Regions from separate parts of the Peribacillus sp. AS_2 genome, predicted to be linked through region 2. Evidence: riboswitches for the same ligand, from Rfam matches in the RefSeq annotation. Region 2 holds a riboswitch; the other holds the start of a gene.

Region 1 (9,394 bases), on a different contig from region 2:
TCAATAAGGATGGCAGTGTCATTGTTATAAATATAACGGATAAAGCAGGGACTACTTTCAGTCGAAGATTTCATCCTTTCTTTAGGAATGATACGAAAATTGATGAATAATCAAAAAGGAGTCGTTTTCCCGATGGTCATGATTGTGGCGAGTGTTTTCATCATGTTCACGATACTAATGATCGACCAGTTTATCATTGATAAAAAGTTTTATAAAGAAGTGGAAGAGTCGCTTGTGGCCGACCATCTTGTCCATCTAGCCATCAAGGATGTGACGGCAGAGTGGGGCGAAGAGATTCCGGAAATCATCCAGGGGGAAATATCATATCCCAATGGTGCGGTGCGATATTCCTTAATGAAGCAAGAAGGTCCTTACGTCTATATCGAGTTTTCTTCCAAAACTAAAAATGATCGAGAGGGCAGGGTCATCATTCAATACGATAAAGAAGCGGGGGAAGTGAAAGAATGGTTGGAGAAGCAAGCTGTGTAATAGCAAAATCAACACCATTTTATTAGGGAACGCGACAGGTTTACGGTGAAGGGAGCAAGGAAAGGATTAAAAAAAGCCTAAACCGGACATACTTTGCGTAGGGTGATGATTTTATATGTCTACAAACGCTTATATTAAATATCTGACGCAGCAGCTTGTCGAGTATTTCAATCTGACGAAAAAAGAACGAAAAGAAAAACGCCTTCACAGAAAAGAGGATAAAAACCAGGGTATGTCACATTGGTTTGGCATTGTCCCTTTTGCTTTGTCGATGTTTATAAGGAAAACGATCAAAAAGTAAAACAGATGTCCTGAACTTGGACATCTGTTTTTTTGTTCTTAACTTATCCCAACGCCCTATCTGAAAGGTAAAATACTCCTCCGTTGATGATGGATATTCTGATGTTGGGTTCATATTGAGCTTTTAGTGCTTCTTTTTCGGTATAATAGCTTTCACTTTTTTCGTCCATATCCTTGTAAAAATGCTCCAATAAATTCAAGTCATTCTGCCAGCGCAGCATTGCTTCCTCCGCCCAGGAATGGTCATCATCCTCGAAACTGGTTCTGATGTATGTATCAAGTCTTGCCAATCCACTCTTGGGCATGATCAGAGGTGAAAGCGTAAAGGAGTAATCCGGTATTTTCGGGGTGACGTTAATCGGTAAAACCCGATGGTGAAACCCTTCCATTATTTCACCCGAGATTAAATTCAGTCCGATTGACATGAAAGTATCTTTTTTGCGGTCGCATTGATAGGATATTTTCACATTCAGGGTCAGCCAAGGAAACAAAGGATTATTTCTGCCTTTTGATGGAGGCGTATTCTCAAAAAGTCTAGTATACCCAGCCAGCTTTTTGGTTGATTGAATAATCTGGTGAAGACGAGGGGAGCCAAAATGAATCATTTCTCCCTTTAAATCGGATGGAGCTTGTTCTGGATCGGTAATGAAAGTGATTTGTGCCGGGTTCGGAACACCTCCTGTTTTTTCTAGATAATGCCAATAAAAGGGTCTGTTCATTAATTCTTTATCCATCTCAATCGTCAATTGCACAGTAAGGTGGGTTGGTGCATTATCCAGTATTTCACAATCATTGGCTTTAAAGAAAGTGATTAAAAAATCATGAATTTCCCGTTGCTGCATGAACCTCACCTTCCTTCATTGATTGAGCGAATTGGATCAACGATGAAAAATTATCCATCTTGACTTTCATTTCGCCTTCGGTTTTGGACTCGCCGACCACATCAATTAAATATTCTTCAATGTTGTTAATATCCAGTTTGGTTAAAATATCATCCAATTCACCGATTACTTTTTCAAATAAATTTATTTTTTCGTATAGTAACTTCAGTATATGTTCTTCAACTGTATTTTTCGTGGCAAAGTTATAAATCATCACATCTTCTTCCTGACCAAGGCGGTGAATCCTTCCAATTCTCTGTTCAAGCCTCATTGGGTTCCAGGGCAGGTCAAAATTAATCAAGTGATGGCAAAACTGAAGGTTTATCCCTTCCCCGCCAGCTTCTGTTGCGATTAATACCTGAATATTCTTTTGGAATAATTCACGCATCCAGTCTTTCTTTCCGCGCTTAAAACCGCCTCGGAAAGGAACAGAAGAAATTCCATTCTGCTGTAGGTACCATTGGAGATATAGTTGAGTCGCCCTATATTCCGTAAAGATAATCACTTTGTCATCAATTTTCTTGATCAGTTCCAAAGCTTTTTCAGCCTTTGAGTTCTGGACCGTTTCATTCACTTTAGTAAATAAATCATCAAGCTTTGCCAAAAAATCAGGGGAAGGCTGATCGTATTTATCTCTCATATTCTTTAATGTATAAAAGACAGCCTCTCTGCTGCTGCATGCTTCCCTTTGGAGAGTGAGAGCCGAAAAGGCGCTTCCTTTTGATCCATCCGAAATTGGCTTGAATTTGGAAACAGCATCATACAATGCTTGTTCCGTTGGAGAAAATTCAATGGTGATGGTTTCTACATGCCGTTTTGTCCATTCAATGCCAGTATCGGCCCGCCGGTTTCGAATCATGACAGTGTTGACCAGTTCCTTTAGGTGTTCATCTTCAATGATGTTCCGGCCCTTCCCTTTATACTTTTCCGAAAAGAGCGAAGCATTTCCCAAGTGGCCCGGTTTCAATAACGAAACGAGGTGGAATATCTCCTCGACTTTATTTTGAATCGGAGTGGCTGTCAGGAGTAAACAAAATTTCTTTTTCAGATTTTGGACGAATTCATAGTTCTTCGTCTTATTATTTTTAAGTTTATGAGCTTCATCAATAATGATGAAGTCATATTCCTGAGTAAAGATGATATCTCGATGTGGAGCGCGTTTCGCTGTATCAATGGATGAAATGACCACATCACAGGAGTCCCAGACATAACTTTTTCTCTGAACGACTGCCGGAATATGAAACTTGGTATTCAATTCAAATGCCCATTGTGTGACAAGGGAAGCCGGAACAAGGATCAATACTTTTTTTACAAGGCCCCTAATCATATACTCTTTTAGGATCAAGCCTGCTTCAATTGTTTTTCCCAGCCCTACCTCATCAGCCAAAATGGCTTTTCCATTCATCTTTTCCACTACTTGCTTCGCCGCTTCCAATTGATGGGGAAGCGGGGTTAGCTGAGGAAGGTGCTTGGGCGCCTGTAAACCTTCAAAATCAGGGATGATAAGGTTTTCCTCCATTTGAACCGCCAACTTATAAAGCTCCCAATTTCCCCATGGACCGTCATTTTCCATCTTTTGCAGAAACTCGTCATTCCATTCAGAATTGAAGGATATATTGATTTTCATAGAAATAACTCCCTCTTAAATCATAATTTCCTTAATATAAGGTCAAAACCCGAACATTTCATATGTGAAGTAAGAAAAATATTTCTTTTTCAAAAAATATTGCAGAGATAAGTTTCTTAGGGTAGGATATAAGTATATTTAGAAAATTCCAATTTCCAAACGCTGCAAAGAATGTTTGTACATCGATTTTGCAGTTCGCGTTTTCTTAGTATGGGCTATAGGCTCCTAATTTATCCAAGATTACTGAAGGAGATCAGTCAAACGGTTTCTGAAGTTTTAGGAGAATTGGCAGAGAATGCATTCCATTTATGCTCAAAGGTTTTACCGATGCTTGGGGCTTATTGGCTTCCTATCAATGGTAGACCATTTATATGCGGGTGAAGATAAGGGGAGAGACTACGGATGTAGCGCCGAAGGAGCAAACTTAGCAGTGAATCTCTCAGGCAAAAGAACTCTTATTGGACGCAACTCTGGAGAGCGTCGCCCGTTATGGGACGGCCACCAAAGGGGAAAACCTATTACATAGGTAAACTTTCAGGTTTCAGGACAGAGAAAAAGCTCAAACGGGCTTTCTCTGTCCTTTTTTGTGCTTTTTTCACATCATGAATCAGCTTGTATCTGATGAGTAATGACAAGAAGCTTTTGATAATGAAGCCAATTAATTTTTAAAAAAATCTGAAGGGGGTCATTTTTTGACCAATTTAAAAAGAACACCACTATTTGAGGTTTATCGTGAATACGGAGGTAAAACGATTGATTTTGGCGGCTGGGAACTTCCTGTCCAATTTTCGGGTATAAAGGATGAACATGAAGCCGTTCGGACAAAAGCGGGGTTATTTGATGTTTCCCATATGGGGGAAGTCGATGTTAAGGGGCCTGGGAGCCTTTCCTTTTTACAGAAGATGCTGACCAATGATATATCAAAGCTGCAACAGGGCGGGGCCCAATATACCGCCATGTGTTATGAAAACGGAGGCACGGTTGATGATCTTATCGTGTATAAAAGGGCTGAGGACGACTATCTGCTCGTGGTCAACGCAGCGAATACAGAAAAAGATTTCAATTGGCTGCAAGCTAATTTAACGGAAGATGCCCAAATTACGAATGTATCAAGTGACTATACACAGCTGGCACTTCAAGGACCAGCTGCAGAAAAGATATTACAAAAACTATCGGGAAGTACTGACTTAAGTGAAATTGGATTTTTCAGGTTCAAGGATAATGTCATGATTAACGGTATCTCCACGCTGGTATCCCGTACTGGATACACTGGTGAAGATGGTTTTGAAATATATAGCGACAGTAAAAATGGCCCTGCCCTTTGGAAGGCGATTATGGATGCCGGTAAGGAAGAGGGGGTTCAGCCGATTGGTTTAGGTGCTCGTGATACCCTGCGTTTTGAAGCGAAACTGCCGCTGTATGGGCAGGAGCTTTCAGCTGACATCACCCCGATAGAAGCCGGGATTGGTTTTGCAGTAAAAGTGGATAAGGAAGTTGATTTTTTCGGGAAAGCCGTTCTTGCTGAGCAAAAGGAGAAAGGGGCTCCCCGCAAGCTTGTGGGAATTGAAATGATTGACCGTGGCATTCCACGTCATGGGTATAAGGTCTACAGCGGTGATGAAGTCATTGGCGAGGTCACGACTGGTACCCAATCGCCAACATTGAAGAAAAACGTTGGATTGGTACTTATCGATAAGGAATTTTCGGTGCTGGATGCGGAAGTCGAAGTGGAAATCCGTTCCAAACGTTTGAAAGCCGTTATAATACAAACACCTTTTTATAAAAAACCACGTAAATAGAGGGGAATGGTCATTAGATGAAACATCGTTATTTACCCATGACAGAGCAAGATAAACAAGAAATGCTGGAAGCGATAGGGGTATCCACTGCTGAAGAACTTTTCAATGATATCCCTGAAAGCGTTCGTTTTCAAGGAGAATACGATATCAAGCCTGCTAAATCTGAACCTGCATTAATGAAAGAATTATCAAGGCTTGCTGCAAAGAATGCGGACCTTAAAAATTATGCTTCCTTCCTTGGTGCGGGTGTCTATGACCATTACGCGCCGGTCATCGTCGATCATGTTCTTTCCCGTTCTGAGTTTTATACGGCGTATACACCGTATCAACCTGAAATTTCACAGGGCGAACTTCAAGCAATCTTTGAATATCAAACGATGATATGTGAATTGACGGGCATGGATGTGGCTAACTCCTCCATGTATGACGGCGGGACGGCGCTGGCTGAAGCAGCGATGCTTGCTTCAGGACAGACAAGGCGGAAGAAGATTCTCATTTCAGGAACCGTTCATCCTGAATCAAGAGAAGTTGTGAAGACATATGCAAAAGGGCAACGCGTGGAAGTGATCGAAATTCCTCATAAAGACGGTGTGACGGACTTAGCTGCTTTAAGGGAATTGGCGAATGATGACATTGCAGGAGTGATCGTGCAATACCCGAACTTTTTTGGCCGGATCGAGCCATTGAAAGAAATGGAAGAAATCATTCATGGCGTCAAGTCCATGTTTATCGTTTCCAGTAATCCGCTTGCATTGGGAGCTTTGACATCCCCTGGTGCACTCGGTGCAGATATCGTAACGGGGGATGCTCAGCCATTCGGCATTCCAGCGGCATTCGGTGGCCCTCATTGTGGATATTTTGCGGTTACTAATAAACTTGTACGGAAAGTTCCGGGCAGACTCGTCGGTCAAACGGTCGATGAGAATGGAAAAAGAGGGTTTGTCCTGACGCTTCAAGCTCGTGAACAGCACATTCGCCGTGACAAAGCCACATCCAACATTTGTTCCAATCAAGCTTTGAATGCCTTGGCAGCTTCTGTTGCAATGACCGCGCTTGGGAAAAAGGGTGTCAAAGAGATGGCCGTGCAAAATATACAAAAAGCACATTATGCGAAAAAAGCAATTATGGCAAAAGGGCTGGAAGTGATTTTCGACGGTCCTTCGTTTAATGAATTTGTCATTAAACTGCCTGCCCCGTTTTCAGAGGTCAATGAAAACCTTTTTGAAAAAGGGATGATCGGCGGCTTCGATTTAGGGACGGTTTATCCTGAATTGAAAGACCATATGCTGGTTGCGGTAACTGAACTAAGAACAAAAGAAGAAATTGATGCACTTGCGCAGGAATTGGGGGATCAACATGAATAATCAAGATCAATCACTCATTTTTGAAATCAGTACTTCCGGCCGGATCGGGTACAGTCTGCCAGAAATGGATGTTGCAACTATTCCGCTCGAAGAAATTCTTCCTGCCGACTACATCCGTGAAGAAGAGGCAAAGCTTCCTGAGGTGTCCGAACTGGATATCATGCGTCACTATACTGCACTTTCCAAACGGAATCATGGGGTGGATTCGGGTTTTTATCCGCTGGGTTCATGCACGATGAAATATAATCCGAAAATAAATGAAAATGTGGCACGTTTCAACGGTTTTGCCCATATCCATCCATATCAAGATCCCGCTACTGTACAAGGAGCATTGGGACTATTATTTGATTTGCAGGAACACTTAACGGAAATCACCGGGATGGACCAAGTGACATTACAGCCTGCAGCAGGTGCCCACGGTGAATGGACAGGATTGATGATGATTCGCGCTTTTCACGAAGCGAATGGCGATACAGAACGGACGAAAGTGATTGTACCTGATTCGGCCCATGGTACGAATCCTGCCTCTGCCACTGTTGCCGGACTAGAAACGATTACAGTGAAGTCCGATGAAAATGGGTTAGTCGACCTTGAAGATTTAAAACGTGTTGTCGGACCTGATACGGCGGCCTTGATGCTGACGAACCCCAATACATTGGGATTGTTTGAAGAAAATATTTTGGAAATGGCACAACTTGTCCATGATGCAGGTGGGAAGCTTTATTATGATGGAGCGAATCTGAATGCAGTCCTATCAAAAGCACGACCGGGTGACATGGGCTTTGATGTGGTTCATTTAAATCTCCATAAAACATTCACAGGCCCGCATGGCGGCGGCGGCCCGGGTTCTGGTCCTGTAGGTGTGAAGTCCGACTTGATTCCTTACTTGCCTAAACCTCTTATAGTCAAGCAAGGTGAGCAATTCGCCCTTGATTATGATCGTCCGCAATCCATTGGCAGGGTAAAACCTTATTATGGTAATTTCGGAATAAACGTGAGGGCATATACGTACATCCGTTCAATGGGTCCTGATGGCCTTAAAGCCGTCACAGAGAACGCGGTCATCAATGCCAATTATATGATGCGCAAGTTGGAACCTTATTTTGACTTACCATATAATCGTCATTGTAAGCATGAATTCGTATTAAGCGGACGCCGGCAAAAGAAATTGGGGGTAAGGACTCTCGATATAGCTAAAAGATTGCTGGATTTCGGGTATCATCCTCCAACCATTTACTTCCCGTTGAACGTGGAAGAAGGAATGATGATAGAACCGACTGAAACCGAGTCAAAAGAAACGCTGGATGCGTTCATCGATGCGATGATCCAGATTGCCAAGGAAGCGGAAGAAACTCCGGAAATCGTTCAGGAAGCTCCGCATACAACCGTTATAAAGCGGCTTGATGAAACTCTTGCTGCAAGAAAACCCGTATTGCGTTATCAAGCTTAGATTAGTAGCTTACACGAAAAAATCCCTGCCTGCCGGCGGGGATTTTTCATGTTTATGTAAGATTCCATTAAAGTCCAACAGTTGACTTTCTTTTACTTGAGCTATGGAATTAAAAAGAGCCCATGCCGAGATGGGGTCTTATTTCTTTGCTTTGATTTTCCCGGTCCACATTTTGAAACCGCCCTTTAAGTGAAAAAGTTCCCTGTAGCCCTTTTTGTATAGCATGGCTGCAGCTCTGCCGCTGATGATTTCGCTTTGAGCGTACAAATATACAGGCTTGTCCGGCCTAATTTCGACCAAGCGGGTTTTCATTTGAGTCATAGGGATGTTTCTTGCGCCTAAGATATGACCATTTTCGAAATCATTCGGTTCCCGCACATCAATTAGCTGCACTTTTCTGTAGTTGGCGATAAATTCGTCCTGTGTTAGTGTTTTAACGATTTTACGCTGGCGGTACCAATTAAAAAGTGAATACGCAATAACCACTCCGAGGATGATGAGCAGTGTATATAATATTTCCAAACATAAAAACTCCCTTCTACCTTAACGAATACAGACAATCTTTATTATATAATTGCTTTACCCAATAATCAAAAAGAATTTTCATCAAATTCTTCATGACTTGATAGCACTTTCTTTTTTAGAGTGTTAAAGTCTGTTAAACTACTACATGTGAGTTTTTTGTGGGGGATTGAAAAACGTCTATCGAAACGAGGGGTAAGGATGACTAAAGAAAAATGGGGTTTTATAGATTCGGGGTATTGTTCACCGGCTTTTAATATGGCGCTGGACGAAGCCCTGTTAAACTGGCAAAGCAAAGGGGAAATTCCGCCGATCATACGATTTTACGGCTGGGATCCAGCGACATTGTCGATCGGTTATTTTCAAAAGGCAGAAGCGGAGATTGATCTGGAAGAGGTCAAAAGGCAGGGCCTTGGTTTTGTTCGCAGGCCGACAGGAGGACGAGCGGTACTGCACGAACATGAATTGACTTATAGTGTAATCGTTCCAGAATCCTATCCGGGAATGCCAACCACCGTTACTGAAGCTTATCGTGTCATTTCTGAAGGAATATTGATGGGGTTCAGGAATCTTGGATTGGATGCTTATTTTGCCGTGCCTCGAAGCGAACAGGAAAAAGCGGCTTTAAAATCGCCCAGGTCTTCCGTCTGCTTTGATGCACCTAGCTGGTATGAACTGGTCGTTGAGGGCAGGAAGGTCGCTGGCAGCGCTCAAACCAGGCAAAAAGGCGTCATCCTTCAGCACGGGTCCATTTTGCTTGAGCTTGATGATGATAAGCTCTTTAGCGTATTTAAATTCTCAAATGACAGGGTTAAAGAGAGAATGCAAAAAAACTTAAAAAACAAAGCTGTGGCCATGAATGACATTGCCGGGAGAAAGATAACCATCCCTGAAGCGAAAGAAGCTTTCGAAAAAGGTTTTGCCGAAGGACTTTCGGTCGATTTAGAGCCATATGTCCTCAC
Region 2 (9,394 bases):
TTTCGGTCCCTGCCGGAATCGTCGTGCCATAGTTCCATAACGTATTATATACTCGCCCTAAATCAGCTCCGGCTTCAATTTTTGCGATCATTTTTTCTCGATTGACCTTGATATTGTACATTTCACTAATATCAATGACTAGACCGCCATTCACTAATGAAAAATTTTCATAACTATGCCTGCCGCTCCTAACCCGGAAAGGTGCATGATTTTCCCGGGCCCACTTCAATGAATTCAACACATCATCGGAATTTTGACAAAACACAATGACCTTTGGGAATTTAGAAAAACTTAAGTTATTATTTATCCTGGCACGCTCATACTCAGCATCATTAGGTGTAACGATACGACCGGTAAGCTTTGTTCTTTCCAAAAGATAACCCCTTCCTCGGGTAAATATGTAACATCCTATGAAAAAAACTGGCATGAAGATACAGTCCGCTTGCTGTCCCTCCCTTGTTACGAGGTCAAATTAGCTACACTCGTGAGTTTCGCTGTTTTACTCGTTAAATCAACGTCTTCTCGTGAGTTTCGCTGTTTTACTCGTGAATTCAACAACTTCTCGTGAATTTCGCTATTTTACTCGTGAATTCGACGACTTTACTCGTGAATTTCGCTATTTTACTCGTGAATTCGACGACTTTACTCGTGAGTTTCGCTGTCTTACTCGTGAATTCCACAATTGATCTACAAGGAAAAAAAAGGCCCTTCTCGAATTAGAGAAGGGCTTTTTACTAGAATTTCTTATCCTGAAATCTCATCATCGGATTTAACATCCAATGGTGTTCGTTTATCCATTTTCAGCATGTAATAACTTGCTATTACCAAGGCTAGGAAAACGATCCCGACAACCAAGGAAATCCTTGTACTAGGATTGATCCACATACCTACCAGCACCATCAGTAAAAAGGCTATTGTCGCATAGTTACTGTAAGGGGCCAACGGCATTTTGAACGGATGTTTCTCCATTTTAGCGGCATTTACCTTTCTGAATTTAAGCTCACTGATCAGTAAGACAAACCATGGAATCATCCCAGGCAAAACACTCGCACTGTACACATAAAGGAATACTTGCGGCGGTGCAAGGTAATTCAGGATAACTCCGATGCCCAATCCTAATAGTACAGCGATCGTGCAATATGCCGGAACTCCATTTTTAGATACTTTAGCAAAGACTTTCGGAGCTTGGCCATTCAATGCCAGTGTGTAAAGCATACGACCTGCACTGAAAATCCCACTGTTGCATCCAGACATCGCCGCAGTGATGACCACAAAATTAATGATGCCTGCCGCTGCAGTGATACCTATTTTGGCAAAGGTCGAAACAAACGGACTGCCTAAGTCATCCAGTTGATCCCAAGGGAATACAGTCACGATGACGAAAATGGCACCAATGTAGAAAATTAAAATGCGCCATATAATTGATTGAATCGCTTTTGTTACGGTCTTCGTTGGGTCTTTCGCTTCCCCTGCTGTGATGCCGATAAGCTCAACGCCTTGATAGGAAGCCACGACAAGTGAAAGCGCAAAGAAGAATCCTGTCCAGCCTCCCGTAAAGAAGCCGCCATTTTCCCAAAGATTCGATAATCCAATCGCATCCCCGCCATTCCCTATTCCAAAGAAGATAAGGCCCAGGCCGGCAACGATCATCAATATAATCGTTATGATTTTTATAAGTGCAAACCAGAATTCAAATTCCCCGAAGGATTTAACGGAAATGAGGTTGGCCGCTCCCAAGATGATCATGGCGACCACACCTGGTATCCAGGCCGGTAACTCCGGGAACCAATATTGCATATACAAGCCAACCGCAATGATTTCAGACATTCCGACGATTACCCATTGAAACCAATTGCTCCAAGCAGTCATATAACCTGCCAAAGGATGTATATAGCTGCTCGCAAAGGTTGCAAAAGAACCTGTAGTCGGTTCTAAATAAAGCATCTCACCCATGGAACGCATGATGAAAAATATAAAAATACCTGCAATGGCATAAGCAAGCATTACAGAGGGCCCGGTCCATTTGATCGTGCTCGCAGATCCCATGAATAAGCCGACTCCGATGGTTCCGCCCAAAGCTATCATTTGAATGTGACGTGCTTCCAGCCCTCTCTTTAATTCCTTGTTCGACATGATTAACTCCTCCAGATGCAATATCGGTAATGCTTTTCTATCCTTACCACGAACTTATTAATTATTGCAGTTAGAAATGCTCTATCGAAAAAATACCAATAACACTTCATTTATGTTTTCTTATCTTATAATAGTAAATATTCTGTAAAAATACAATTGTATTTTTGAAATAAACAGTTGCCAATAATATCTTGTTGATTTTTCTAATCTGAAAATATCATTTTAAAAAAATGATGTTCAGTATTTTATTATAGTGATCGTTCATAATGAGTAGAAAACAATCACTTCTGCTTAGACCTTAAGTTAAATACAGACCACTATTAAACTACAGATAATGCCTGTTTCATTTCAAAAAATTTGTTGACCTACCGAAAAATAGATGATAGAATTCCAATATTATTTTATAAGCATAATGAATGATCAAGCAGTGGAAAATCATCACTGGCTGACATTTCTTCACAACCGCATACAAGCAAGCGATGAATGCTATGGATGACACTATAGCAGGAGCAGCTTCTGGAGAGACTGTACAAGATGCAGCGCCGAAGGATTCACAATCTCAGGCAAAAGGACAGAAGAGTAACGAATGATATATTGTTATTCTGAACCCTTTAAGAGATTGGTATTATCCAATCTCTTTTTTTATTGTCCATTTTGTGGTTGGACTAAAAACAACAACTTTAAAACCAATGGGAAAGGCAAGCTGGACGAAAAAATTACGTCCCTCTCTCCAAGACCATGCAGGTAAACTCATTCACTACCAAGACTATAAAAAGACGGGGGCGTAAGAATTGGCAAAACAAGAATTAAAAAGAGATTTAAAAAATAGACATGTACAACTGATCGCAATAGGGGGAACCATTGGCACCGGTTTATTTTTAGGTTCCGGAAAAGCCATACAATTAGCAGGTCCTTCCATATTATTCTCTTATATGATAATAGGGATTGCCTTGTTTTTTGTGATGAGGGCCCTGGGGGAATTGCTTTTATCCAATGCAGGGTACACATCATTCACTGAATTCGCAACTGAATATGTCGGTCCATGGGCCGGCTTCGTGACCGGTTGGACATATTGGTTTTGTTGGATCATGACCGCAATGGCCGATATCATAGCTGTCGGTGTTTATATGCAATATTGGTTTGATGTCCCTCAATGGATTCCGGCTCTGCTTTGTCTGGTCATTCTGTTAGGATTGAACCTATTGACCGTTAAGATCTTTGGCGAATTGGAATTCTGGTTTGCCATCATTAAAGTAATCACGATCATCGCCTTGATCATCGTAGGAATTTTCCTTCTGATCCTCGGCTTCAATACCAATACCGGAACGGTTTCCCTAACGAACCTTTGGAATCATGGCGGCATGTTCCCCAATGGCATTTCCGGATTCCTGTTATCTTTACAGTTGGTCGTCTTCTCATTTGTCGGTGTCGAATTGGTCGGGGTTTCTGCAGCAGAAACGGCGAACCCGCGAAAGAACATTCCATCTGCCATCAATAAAATCCCTGTCCGGATTTTGCTTTTCTACGTTGGTGCACTATTCGTCATTCTCTGCGTCAACCCATGGACACAACTGGATGCCACAAGCAGTCCATTTGTAGAGGTCTTTGCGTTAATCGGCATTCCAGTCGCTGCAGGGATCATCAACTTCGTCGTTTTGACCTCCGCTGCTTCTGCATGCAACAGCGGTTTATTTTCAACGAGCCGAATACTTTATACGTTAAGCAGGAATGGTGAAGCCCCAGCTAAGCTGGAAAAATTAAATAAACAGGCTGTTCCGAGCAATGCCTTATTCACATCCACAATCGTTGTATCAATAGGGGCATTATTAAGCAAGCTGATACCGGAACAGGCATTTACTGTCGTGACCACCATCAGTGCCATCTGTTTCATATGGGTATGGAGCATTATCTTGATCTCCCATATCAAATATTCGAAAACAAGGCCTGACCTAAGAGCCAAATCGACTTTCAAGGCTCCTTTTACACCTTTTGTCAATTACGTCATTTTAGGCTTATTCCTGTTCATCCTTATTGTTATGCTATTCGCTGAAGCTACACGGCTATCATTGCTCTTGACCCCAATCTGGTTCATCCTCTTGGTGATACTATATAATTATCGAAAAAAAAGATAGCTAAAGGAAATAAAGCCTTGAACTCAATATGAATTCAAGGCTTTATCTGCATATGAACATATTAGGCCTTCGGCTTTCTGCACACTTTTGCTAAAATATATCAGGCAACTGCATTAAATTTTATATCAAAATAGTGTAAGCTAATATATACTATCGGACCTTTTCCGTCATGTATGAATTTTCCATCCGGTTTGGTTCACCCATCCATCAGTGGCATTGAAGAATGAACCCCCATTGGTGGGCGTTTCACTTTATTTAAAACGGAGGGGGTTTTTTAATGAAGATTATATATATTCTTACACTAGTTCCTTTTATAGGCATACTGGGATTTCTACCTTTTGTTAATAAAATAGAACCATATGTATTAGGGATGCCTTTCAATATGTTCTGGATGGCTATGTGGGTGGTCCTTACCTCTGCCATACTCGGCATCATGTATAAGCTGGATCCCAGGAATCGGGAAGGTGACCAGGAATGAATATTGCTCTCTTAATCATTTTAGCATTTTTACTTCTATCGATATTTTTAGGAATACGCTCTTCAAAAGGAAAAGATATGGACTTGGAACAATGGACGGTGGGCGGACGCGGTTTTGGTGCGATATTCGTCTTTCTGCTGATGGCTGGGGAAATCTATACGACCTTCTCCTTCCTTGGCGGCAGCGGCTGGGCTTATGGCAAGGGCGCACCCGCTCTATATGTTCTAATTTACATTACTTTGTCTTACGTATTATCCTATTGGCTCCTGCCGGAAATATGGAGATATGCCAAAGAAAATAAACTGATGTCTCAATCCGATTTCTTTGTAAGCAAATATAAGAGTCCCAGTTTAGGAATTTTGGCTGCACTTGTCGGTGTGGTGTCGATGATCCCAGTGATCGTCGTGCAGCTGAAAGGATTGGGGATCATTGTCTCAGAAGCATCTTATGGTGCCATCTCAATGTCTGAGGCAGTTTGGATGGGGGCGATCAGCCTTACCATTTATGTGATGATCTCCGGTATCCACGGTTCAGTTTGGACCGCGGTCATTAAAGATATCATGATGGTCGCCATAATAGGATTTTTGGGGATTTATCTGCCGATACATTACTTTGGGGGATTTCAGCCGATGTTTGAAGCGGTTGATGCCGCCAAGCCTGATTTTCTAAAGTTCCCTGATCAGGGGCTTAGCGTATCATGGTTCATCTCCACGGTAATATTGCTCGTATTCGGTTTCTATATGTGGCCGCAAGTTTTCAGCGCTGTTTATTCAGCACGCAGCGGCAAGGTATTTCGAAAGAACGCCATCATCAGTCCTTTATATACACTCATGCTGTTATTCGTCTTTTTCGTTGGGTTTACAGCTATATTGAAAGTGCCCGGACTCGTTGGTGCAGATGCGGACCTCTCATTGCTGCGCCTTTCGATCGAGACCTTTGATCCATGGTTTATAGGCATAATCGGCGGCGCTGGATTGTTGACCGCATTGGTGCCGGGATCCATGCTTTTGATGAGCGTCGCTACACTGCTCGCGAAAAACGTTTATAAGGAATTTGCACCTGACGTATCCGATCGCCATATTGTACGATTGGCAAAGTTCCTTGTGCCAATCATTGCCCTTATAGCCGTTTACTTCACCTTAAACGGCGGCGAAACGATGTCGGCATTAATTCTTATGGGATACAGTCTCATCACACAGCTCTTCCCATCCCTTCTCTTTAGTCTGAAAAGGAATAATCCGATCAATAAATTTGGCGCAATCGCCGGCATCATTACCGGATTGGCCATCGTAATCTGCATTACACTCAGTCAATCGACAATAGGGACCTTGTTTCCATCCTTGCCGCAAGCAGCAAAAGATTTGAATGTGGGAATCATTGCATTGGCAGTCAATTTCATTGTAATGATCACGGTGAGTATTGCTTTCAGAAAGCACGCGGTTCAGTTGGAACCTAAATCCGTTAACGATATATGAAGCAAATTTTGAAACTGGTTATGGATCAATAAACATTGGAGGCTCAGTCAAAAGACTGAGCCTTCCTTATTCTCGGCTTCCAAGCATGATGTCCTTTACCTCAATATTGTTGATGGGAAACCTTATTTTAGACTATTAATCTTTTCTGTTTATAAACAAATCTCCTATTTTAACTAATAAATACAACGAAAAAATAATCATCAAGGTTCTGGATACTACCAGACCATCCATAGCTAAATCATATCCACCTCTTAATAAGACTTCCGGATTCAAACAAAAAGTAATCGATATTACGAAAGCTATTAAAATCAGGATAACACCGAACTGAGATCTATTTGACATTAACATTCCGCCTCACATTATATTTTTTTCCAAATAATAGCATTGTTTTTAGGGATAATCTACATTCATGGTCACTGGGGATGACTCAGTTGCATTAAAAATCCAAAATAAATAGCCACCCTGATAAAGAATGACTATGTATCATAAAATATGAAGCTTTCTTAGTAAAATGCATCGTATTGCTTCCGAGCCAACAAAAAATACTCTCTTCAGAAGATTCGGGCTTTTATTCGTGAGTTTGGAGCAAATACTCGGGAATTTCATGCTTTTACTCGTGAGCTTGGAGCAAATACTCGGGAATTTCATGCTTTTACTCGTGAGTTTGAAGCAAATACTCGGAAATTTCATGCTTTTATTCGTGAGTTTGAAGGTTAAAGCTCATTTTCTTTTTAGCCCGTACCTTCAGTAATCCACTAAAGCCTTCCTGCCATCATTCAATTCTTTGATCACTTTCTTATATTTCTGCAACTCTTGTTCCAGTTTTTGTTTTCTATTTAAAATCATTCTCGTAACCTCTTTCGGGGAGGGCCCGCCTTGAATGCTTCTGATTTCCACAAAATATTCGGGAGAGATTATTTTTTTCCATTCATCTTCTGCTATGTTCACTGATACGAATTCATTGATGATCTTATTGATTTCTTGTGTGTCCCAATCATATAGCTCTTTCCCTTCACTAATCGACTTTTTTGCAATTGTACTTGCTATGGAATGGGCTTTTCTAAAGGATATGTCGTAATCTCTCGAAAGGGTATCCGCTAATTCAGTAATCGTTATACTGGATTTTGCGGCCATTTTCTTTGTATGTTCTTCATTTACTTTCAAAGTCGACATGACGGCATACATTAGTTTCATGACACGGCCTGCATTCGAAAAAGCCCGATATAAATGTGGCTGTAAATCATCTTCCGTATCGACGATATCACCAAATGGTGTATTGTGAATCATATTCATTGCAGCAAGTGCATCACCATACGCACTGCTTGCAATCGAACGGGAATGTTCAATGGAGACAGGATTCCTTTTTTGCGGCATGATGCTGCTCACTTGAACATAAGGGTCCGCCACGTGAAATGTACCAAACTCCCTTGTCACATGCTGCAGGAAATCTTGGATCCACCTTCCGGTATTGACCATGCACGTCATGATGGCAGTTGCGGTTTCCAATAAATAATCTGCCCCGCCAATCGAGTCATAGGAATTTTCAATCACCGAATCAAATCCAAGCAGTTCAGCCGTACGGTTCCGACTGATCGGAAAACCGGTGGTCGTTAACGCGGCTGCACCCAAAGGGGATTGGTTAACCGTTTCATAGGCTGCCCATAACCGGCCAATATCCCTTTGAAGCACATCATAAATGGCTAAAAAGTAATGTCCTATTGTAGTCGGCTGAGCCGGTTGGGTATGTGTGTAACCTGTAATATAGGTTTCTGTATGTTTTTCAGCCTGCACCAAGAATGCTTCACTCAATTGGTTTGCATAGCCAACCAATTGGAGCAGATGACCTCTCAAAACAAGCCGGTACATCGCAACCCCCATATCATTACGACTGCGGCCGATATGAATCTTCCCAGCAAGTTCATGGCCGATTTCCTCACCGATCTTTGCCTCCATCATGAAGAATAAGTCTTCGAATTGGGGCTGATAGGTCAACTGAGCGAGATCTGTTTGGGCCACTTTCCGAATCCCATCAAGCATGGTTTTCGCCTCTTCATCTTTAATGATCTTTTGTTCCGAAAGCATGATGACATGTGCCCGATGAATATCGAACATTGCATCAAATAAGTAATCTCTTTGATCATTAAAAACAGGCATCAGCAGCTCTCTAACATAGGTTTTTCCGGGAAAGACACTACCTTCATTTTTGATAAATTGTTCAAGCCTGCTCATCTTTGAACCTCCGATTTATAAAGCTTTTTCCGCTTTGATTCCAAAAAACTTGTTCGAAATAAAGAGAACGATTACAATCAGCGTGATTTGAATCATCCCATAGGCAGCGGCCTGCCCCATATTGAACATCCGAAGCTGATTCATGATTTCAATGGATATGGGCCTGTTTGAAATCGTGTACAACAGGACCGAGGTCGGGAATTCCCCCACAGATTCGATAAATGCCAATAATGTCCCTGATAAAACACCAGGCATAATAATCGGAAATATTACCCTTCTGAAGGTATAAAACCACTTAGCCCCCAAGTTTCTGGCTGCTTCCTCAATCGAATCATCCAGCTGCTCCAGAACGGCATTAGTCGACCGGACAACGAGTGGAATATGCCTGATGAAATAGGCAAGCGGCAAAATCCAAAATGTGCCTACCAAGATTTGACCGAAAGAAAAAATGCTAGGTTCATTGAATGCGAATATCAAGTTCATCCCTATGACCGTTGCAGGCAACGCCCAAGGAATCATGACTAGAATATCGACAAAGCTTTTCCCGACGAATTTCCGTTTGACAAGTACATAGGACGCTATGACCCCAAACACCAGATTTGCCAACGTAGCAATAAACGCCATCAGTAAACTATTTCGTAACGGCTTGAAGATATTAGGGTCTTCAAACAAAAGCCTGTAATTTTCAACATTAAATACTGTGGGATACGTTTGAAATGTCCAGGTTCCATCCGGCACAAGTGAAAGCAAAAGAATCGTAAAGTGCGGTAAAAGCAGAATAATTACGCCGATGACCCCCGTTACGACCATCACCCATTTCATAACCGGGTTCTTCACTTCACTCCTGTGTGCCCCAATCCCTTTCGAGGCCATTCGATAATCCTTCCTATTCTGATACCAACGCATGAATAATAGAAATGAAATCGAAACGATGGATAGAATGACCG

What was found. A riboswitch is a leader RNA that binds a small molecule or an ion and turns the genes downstream of it on or off. The one in region 2 is predicted to bind glycine.
Region 1: linked by a shared signal. The riboswitch ahead of gcvT (glycine cleavage system aminomethyltransferase GcvT) and the one ahead of OTG27_RS13155 (amino acid permease) in region 2 are both predicted to bind glycine.

What each region holds. Positions count from the first base shown of each region.
Region 1 is NZ_JAPTGA010000007.1:80,576-89,969, reverse strand. It holds gene comGF (competence type IV pilus minor pilin ComGF) at 1-110, shown strand, start outside; gene comGG (competence type IV pilus minor pilin ComGG) at 103-489, shown strand; gene OTG27_RS14210 (YqzE family protein) at 605-790, shown strand; gene OTG27_RS14205 (YqhG family protein) at 834-1,631, opposite strand; gene OTG27_RS14200 (DEAD/DEAH box helicase) at 1,609-3,297, opposite strand; glycine riboswitch at 3,675-3,762, shown strand; glycine riboswitch at 3,766-3,849, shown strand; gene gcvT (glycine cleavage system aminomethyltransferase GcvT) at 3,990-5,096, shown strand; gene gcvPA (aminomethyl-transferring glycine dehydrogenase subunit GcvPA) at 5,114-6,460, shown strand; gene gcvPB (aminomethyl-transferring glycine dehydrogenase subunit GcvPB) at 6,453-7,910, shown strand; gene OTG27_RS14180 (rhodanese-like domain-containing protein) at 8,049-8,432, opposite strand; gene OTG27_RS14175 (lipoate--protein ligase family protein) at 8,634-9,394, shown strand, end outside.
Region 2 is NZ_JAPTGA010000006.1:219,731-229,124, reverse strand. It holds gene OTG27_RS13170 (FAD-binding oxidoreductase) at 1-373, opposite strand, end outside; gene OTG27_RS13165 (hypothetical protein) at 546-686, shown strand; gene OTG27_RS13160 (amino acid permease) at 745-2,133, opposite strand; glycine riboswitch at 2,640-2,718, shown strand; gene OTG27_RS13155 (amino acid permease) at 2,925-4,265, shown strand; gene OTG27_RS13150 (DUF3311 domain-containing protein) at 4,543-4,743, shown strand; gene OTG27_RS13145 (sodium:solute symporter family protein) at 4,740-6,218, shown strand; gene argH (argininosuccinate lyase) at 6,963-8,447, opposite strand; gene OTG27_RS13135 (ABC transporter permease) at 8,463-9,394, opposite strand, start outside.